DNA from 2 places in the Saccharothrix isguenensis genome. Region 1 is predicted to be linked to the other one. Evidence: riboswitches for the same ligand, from Rfam matches in the RefSeq annotation. Region 1 holds a riboswitch; the other holds the start of a gene.
What was found. A riboswitch is a leader RNA that binds a small molecule or an ion and turns the genes downstream of it on or off. The one in region 1 is predicted to bind glycine.
Positions count from the first base shown of each region.

Region 2: it holds a riboswitch for glycine, as region 1 does, so the genes downstream of both, gcvH (glycine cleavage system protein GcvH) here and gcvP (aminomethyl-transferring glycine dehydrogenase) in region 1, are expected to answer to the same signal.

Region 1 is NZ_CP193626.1:6,088,962-6,092,366, reverse strand. Features, by position in the region: gene ACRAKI_RS26980 (bifunctional nuclease family protein) at 20-493, shown strand; gene ACRAKI_RS26975 (MerR family transcriptional regulator) at 994-1,560, shown strand; glycine riboswitch at 1,708-1,798, shown strand; gene gcvP (aminomethyl-transferring glycine dehydrogenase) at 1,955-3,405, shown strand, end outside.
Region 2 is NZ_CP193626.1:7,101,445-7,104,849, reverse strand. Features, by position in the region: gene ald (alanine dehydrogenase) at 1-762, opposite strand, end outside; glycine riboswitch at 956-1,051, shown strand; gene gcvH (glycine cleavage system protein GcvH) at 1,190-1,570, shown strand; gene ACRAKI_RS31835 (L-serine ammonia-lyase) at 1,573-2,937, shown strand; gene ACRAKI_RS31830 (GNAT family N-acetyltransferase) at 3,044-3,405, opposite strand, start outside.

The sequences.
Region 1 (3,405 bases):
CTGAGGGAGGCGAGACCCGATGAGCGAAATGCGCGTCGTCGGCGTGCGGGTGGAACTGCCCGCCAACCAGCCGATCCTGCTGCTGCGCGAAACCGAGGGCGAACGGTACCTGCCGATCTGGATCGGATCGGTCGAGGCCACGGCGATCGCGTTGGAGCAGCAAGGCGTCCGGCCCGCCCGGCCGTTGACGCACGACCTGCTCAAGGACGTCATCGGCGCCCTCGGTCGGCAGCTGGAGCAAGTCCGGATCACCGACCTGCAGGAAGGCACCTACTTCGCCGAGCTGGTGTTCGACGGCGACATCCGGGTGTCCGCCCGGCCCAGCGACTCGGTGGCGCTGGCGCTGCGGGTCGGCGTGCCGATCCACGCCGACGAGTCGGTGCTGGCCGAGGCGGGCCTGATCATCCCGGACGAGCAGGAGGACGAGGTCGAGAAGTTCCGCGAGTTCCTCGACTCCATCTCCCCGGAAGACTTCCGCGGCGCCGACACGTAAAGCCGTGCGCGGCCACGCCCGCACGGTCACGCCGCACGGTCTCGCCTCGCCCACGCACGCTTCAACGCTTCCGCAGGGGTCCCCGCCCAGGGGATCCCTGCTTTGATCTTTTTAGGCGGGGGCGACAACGTCGCCCCGTCGGCCCACCTCTGTGGACAACCGCGAAACAGCCGTGTTTGCGGGGGACAACCGCAGGGAAACCGTGTGCGGTGCGTTGTGGATCAGCACCATGCGTCATCCGTCCGTGTAACACCATCGGGTTACACAACGTCAACGATCACCGGCTAAACGATCACTAAACGTCACTCGAATGGATTACGCCGGGCGGCTCTCTCACCCTCAACCTGAGGTTTAGGGCAGACACGTCCCGCGCGTCGCGTTGACCTGCCCCCTAGGCGGTCTTACCGTCGAACTCAGGTGAATTGCCACGGTGTGATTCGACACCGCGGCGGCTTCACGTTGGTCGCCGGTCGTCGTGACCGGACCGAGGGGAGGCAGGCGTGGTCGAGGAAGCGCCCATCCGGGCCGGAACCGGTGAACAGGGCGAGCTGTTCCCGGACTCCTCGCTGCCGGACGAACTCGTCGGGTACCGCGGCCCCGCCGCGTGCCAGATCGCGGGAATCACCTACCGCCAGCTTGACTACTGGGCCCGCACGGGGCTGGTCAACCCGACGATAAGGAGCGCCCACGGCTCGGGGAGCCAACGGCTCTACTCGTTCAAGGACATCCTGGTGCTCAAGGTCGTCAAACGGCTCCTGGACACCGGTGTCTCACTGCAGAACATCAGGGTCGCGGTCGACCACCTGCGCCGCCGCGGCGTGCAGGACCTGGCCCGGATCACGCTGTTCAGCGACGGCACCACGGTCTACGAGTGCACCTCGCCGGAGGAGGTGGTGGACCTGCTCCAAGGCGGCCAGGGCGTGTTCGGCATCGCGGTGAGCGGCGCCATGCGGGAGATCAGCGGCACGATCCACGACTTCCCCGCCGAGCGCGCGGACGGCGCCGAGATCGTGGAGGCGGCCGACGACGAGCTGTCCCGCCGTCGCCGCACCCGCGCCATCGGCTGAGACGCCCGCCGCGGACCCCGCCAAGACGTCCCCGCGGACCCCGCCAGGACGTCCGCCGCGAAGCCCTGGTGAGACGCCCGCTGAGATCCCGGTCGCGCGGCGATACCACGGACGCCACCACGAGGTATCGTCTCGTTCGTAGTCGCTTCAACCCGCGCGGGAGAGCCCGAGCCAGTCTCGGCGCCGAAGGAGCAAATCCTCCCCGGAACCTCTCAGGCGCAAAGACCGCGCGGGTGAGACGCCTCTGGAAAGCGGGTCGGCCCTTCCGGGCGACCCCGCCGACGGTGCAAGCCCGCGTGTCGGGTGAAGCTCTCAGGCGCCCGTGAGCGGGCAGAGACAGAGGGGGAGGGCAACGGCAGAAGTGTGTCCGTAGCCCATCCTGGAGGCGCATCACATGACGCAGGACCGCATTCCCCTGGCCGCTCTGGAGCACGGCACTCCCTTCGCCGACCGGCACGTGGGCCCGCGGCCCGTGGAGTTGGCCCGCATCCTCGACGTCATCGGCGTCGGGTCGCTGGAGGAGCTGGCGCAGCGCGCCGTGCCGTCGTCGATCCGCGAGCGCGACCTCGTGCTGGACCTGCCGTCGCCCGCCACCGAGACCGAGGCGCTGGTCGAGCTGCGCGCCCTCGCCGCCCGCAACCGGCCGATGACGCAGATGATCGGCCTCGGCTACTACGGCACCACCACCCCTCCGGTGATCCGCCGCAACGTGCTGGAGAACCCGGCCTGGTACACCGCGTACACGCCCTACCAGCCGGAGATCTCGCAGGGCCGGCTCGAAGCGCTGCTCAACTTCCAGACCATGGTCGGCGACCTGACCGGTCTGCCGCTGGCCAACGCCTCGATGCTGGACGAGTCCACCGCCGCCGCCGAGGCGATGACCCTGGTCCGCCGCGCCGGCCGGGCGGAGTCGGCGAAGTTCGTGGTCGACGTCGACACGCTGCCGCAGACCCTCGCCGTCATCGAGACCCGCGCCGAGCCGCTGGGCATCGAGATCGTCACCGCCGACCTGTCGCAGGGCCTGGAAGGGCTCGGCCTGGGCGGGGACTACTTCGGCGTGCTGCTGTCGTACCCCGGCGCGTCCGGCGTCGTCCGCGACCACTCCGGCGTGATCGCGGAGATCCACAAGGCGGGCGCGCAGGCCGTGGTGGTCGCCGACCTGCTGTCGCTGACGCTGCTGCGCCCGCCCGGCGAGATCGGCGCGGACGTCGTCGTGGGCACCACCCAGCGGTTCGGCGTGCCGATCGGGTTCGGCGGCCCCCACGCCGGTTACATGGCCGTGCGCCAGGGCCTGGAGCGGCAGCTGCCCGGCCGGCTCGTCGGCGTGTCCGTCGACGCGGACGGCTCCCTCGCCTACCGCCTCGCGCTGCAGACCCGTGAGCAGCACATCCGCCGGGAGAAGGCGACCAGCAACATCTGCACCGCGCAGGTCCTGCTCGCGGTGATCGCCTCCATGTACGCGGTGTACCACGGTCCGGACGGGCTGAGGGCGATCGCGACCCGCGCCCACCGGATGGCGACCGTGCTGGCGTCGGGCCTGGTCGAGGCGGGGATCGAGGTCGTGCACGGCGAGTTCTTCGACACCGTGCGGGCCCGCGTCGAGGGCCGTGCGGCCGACGTCGTCTCCGCCGCGCGCGAGCTGGGCGTGAACCTGTGGCAGGTGGACGCCGACGTGGTCTCGATCGCGTGCGACGAGACCACCACCCGCGCCCACCTGGAACTGGTGTGGCGGGCGTTCGGCGTGACGGTCGCCGACGTGGACGGCCTGGACGCCGACACCGCCGACGGCATCCCGTCCGACCTGCGCCGCACCAGCGACTACCTGACCCACCCGGTGTTCCACGC
Region 2 (3,405 bases), 1.0 Mb from region 1:
CAGGTCGTTGGACACCAGCTTCGGCGCCTTCGCGCCGGGCACCAGCACCGCGCCGATCACCATGTCGGCCTCGCGGACGGCCTGCTCCACCGCGAAGCGGTTGGACGTGAGGGTGCGCAGCCGGCCCTGGTACAGCGCGTCGATGTGGCGCAGCCGGTCCACGTTCGTGTCCAGGATCTGCACGTCCGCACCCATGCCGACGGCGATCGCGGCGGCGTTCAGGCCCGCCACGCCACCGCCGATGACGACCACGCGCGCCGGGTGCACGCCGGGCACGCCGCCGGGCAGCACACCGCGCCCACCGGAGGGCTTCATCAACGCGAACGCGCCCACCTGCGGCGCGAGGCGGCCCGCGACCTCCGACATCGGGGCCAGCAGCGGCAACGCGCCGTTCGGCGCCTGCACGGTCTCGTAGGCGATCGCGGTCGTGCCGGAGTCCACCAGCGCCTGCGTCAACGGCCGGTCGGCGGCCAGGTGCAGGTACGTGAACAGGACCTGGCCCTTGCGCAGCCGCGGGTACTCCTCGGCGACGGGCTCCTTCACCTTGAGCACCAGGTCGCCCTCGGCCCACACGTCGTCCGCGGTGGCCAGGACCTTCGCGCCGGCGGCCAGGTACTCCTCGTCGGTGATGGCGGAGCCGAGGCCCGCGCCGGCCTCGACCACCACGTCGTGACCGCGCTGCGTCAGCTCATGGGCACCCGCCGGGGTCAGCGCGACGCGGTACTCGTGGTTCTTGATCTCGCGGGGAACGGCGATCCGCACGGTGGGCTCCTTCGGGCTTTGTTACACCAAAGGTCCGGTACCGGGGTTTCGGTGTCATCGTGCTGCCGGCACTAACGGCAGGGTTCCCAGTTGTGCTCCTCGAACAAACATGGCGGCGCGTTGACACCCGTCCGGGCGGGGCTTAGCGTGCGCACACCAACTGAACATCGGCCGCGGCGCGTTGTCGAGCGCCGGAACCCGCGCGGGAGAGACCTCGGTGTTCGTGCCGGGGCGCCGAAGGAGCAAGCCACCCCGCACACTCTCAGGCAGCGAGAACCGCACGGGTGAGGCAACTCTGGAAAGCGTGCTTCGGCGCGCACCCACGGTGCAAGCCGGGATCGGTTCGACGGTCGGCCGTCGTGACCCGGCGAAGCTCTCAGGTCCCAGGACAGAGTGGGGATCCGAACCTCACCCAGGGAGCGCTGCGATGACCTTTCCGGACAACCTGCTGTACACGCCCGAGCACGAATGGGTGGACTGGGCGCCGGGTACCCAGGACCCCGTGGCGATCGGCATCACCTCGTACGCGGCGGAGTCGCTGGGCGACATCGTGTTCGTGGAGCTGCCCGCACCGGGCACCCGCGTGAAGTCCGGCGACGTGTGCGGCGAGCTGGAGTCGACCAAGTCGGTGAGCGACCTGTACGCGCCGGTCAGCGGCGAGGTGGTGGAGGTCAACGCGGAGGCGGTGGCCGACCCGTCGTTGATCAACAACGACCCGTACGGCCGCGGTTGGCTGTTCAAGGTGGCCGTGGAGGACGCGACCGGGTTGCTGACCGCCGCGAAGTACGCGGAACTGACCGGGGACTGAGCATGGCCATCAGCGTGTTCGACCTGTTCTCGGTCGGGATCGGACCGTCCAGTTCGCACACCGTGGGTCCGATGCGGGCGGCGGCGATGTTCGCGGGCCGCTTGGGTCCGGTGCTGGCGTCGGTCGACCGGGTGCACGCGGAGCTGTTCGGGTCGCTCGGCGCGACCGGGCACGGGCACGGGAGCCCGAAGGCGGTGCTGCTCGGGTTGGAGGGGCACCGGCCGGAGGAGGTCGACCCGGCCGAGGCCGAGCGGCGGGTGGCGGAGATCCGTGCCACCGGGCGGCTGCGGTTGGGTGGTGAGCGGGAGATCGCGTTCAGCGAGAACACCGACCTGGTCATGCACCGGCGGAAGTCGCTGCCGTTGCACCCCAACGGCATGAGCTTCACCGCCCACTCGGGTGACGCCGTGGTCGACTCGGCGGTGTACTACTCGGTCGGCGGCGGGTTCGTCGTGGACGACACGGCCAGCGGGACGGACCGGATCAAGGCGGACGAGACGCCGCTCGCGCACCCGTTCCGGACCGGTGACGAGCTGCTGGCGCGGACCAGGGAGACCGGGTCGTCGATCTCCGAGGTGATGCTGGCGAACGAGACGTCGTGGCGGAGCGAGGCCGACGTCCGGTCCGGGCTGCTGCACATCTGGAACGTCATGCAGGAGTGCGTCGAGCGCGGGTGCAACGAGACCGGTGTGCTGCCGGGAGGTCTGAAGGTCCGGCGGCGCGCGGCGGAGATGCGGCAGTCGTTGGCGGCCGAGCAGTTCGCCACCGACCCGTTGCGGGTGATGGACTGGGTGACCCTGTTCGCTCTGGCGGTGAACGAGGAGAACGCCGCAGGCGGTCGCGTGGTGACCGCGCCGACCAACGGAGCGGCCGGGATCGTGCCGGCGGTGCTGCACTACTACACGCGGTTCGTGCCGGGCGCGTCCGACGACGGGGTGGTGCGGTTCCTGTTGACGGCGGGTGCGGTCGGCGTGCTGTTCAAGGAGAACGCGTCGATCTCGGGCGCCGAGGTCGGTTGTCAGGGTGAGGTCGGCTCGGCGTGCTCGATGGCGGCCGGTGGTCTGGCGGAAGTGCTCGGCGGCACGCCGGAGCAGGTCGAGAACGCGGCCGAGATCGCGATGGAGCACAACCTGGGGTTGACGTGCGACCCGATCGGCGGGTTGGTGCAGATCCCTTGCATCGAGCGGAACGCGCTGGCGGCGATCAAGGCGATCACGGCGGCGCGGATGGCGCTGCGCGGGGACGGGTCGCACTTCGTGTCCCTGGACAAGGTCATCAAGACCATGCGTGAGACGGGCAAGGACATGAAGAGCAAGTACAAGGAGACGGCACGCGGCGGCCTCGCCGTGAACGTCATCGAGTGCTGACGGCCGTGAGCCGCACCTGACGGGCTCCACCTCGTTGACGCGGGGTGGAGCCCGTTGCCGTTGGCGTGGACCGGGTCAGCGGTGGTGTGGCCGGACTCCTCGGTGGCTACGGCAGCAGGGGCACGTCGTCGCGGGCGCGCTGTGGTGGCGGGTTCAGCGGCAGGTGGAACCGGGTGTAGGTCTCGAACTCGGTGATGGGTCGGAAGCCGAGACGACCCAGCAGGGCGACGCTGCGGTGGTTGCCGTGGGTGACTCCGGCGAAGATGTCGGTGGCGCCGTGGAAGGTCCGGGCGTGCCGGACGATGGCCGTGCAGGCGGCGGTGGCGTAGCCGTGTCCCGTGGCGTCGTGGCTGAGCCAGTAGCCGAGGCCGTACCCGGGTGGGGCGGCGTGGGCGAGGTCGACGCGGCCGACCAGGCGGTCCTCTAGCCGGATCCCGTACCAGTCGGGCCCAGGTCGGGCCAGGTGAT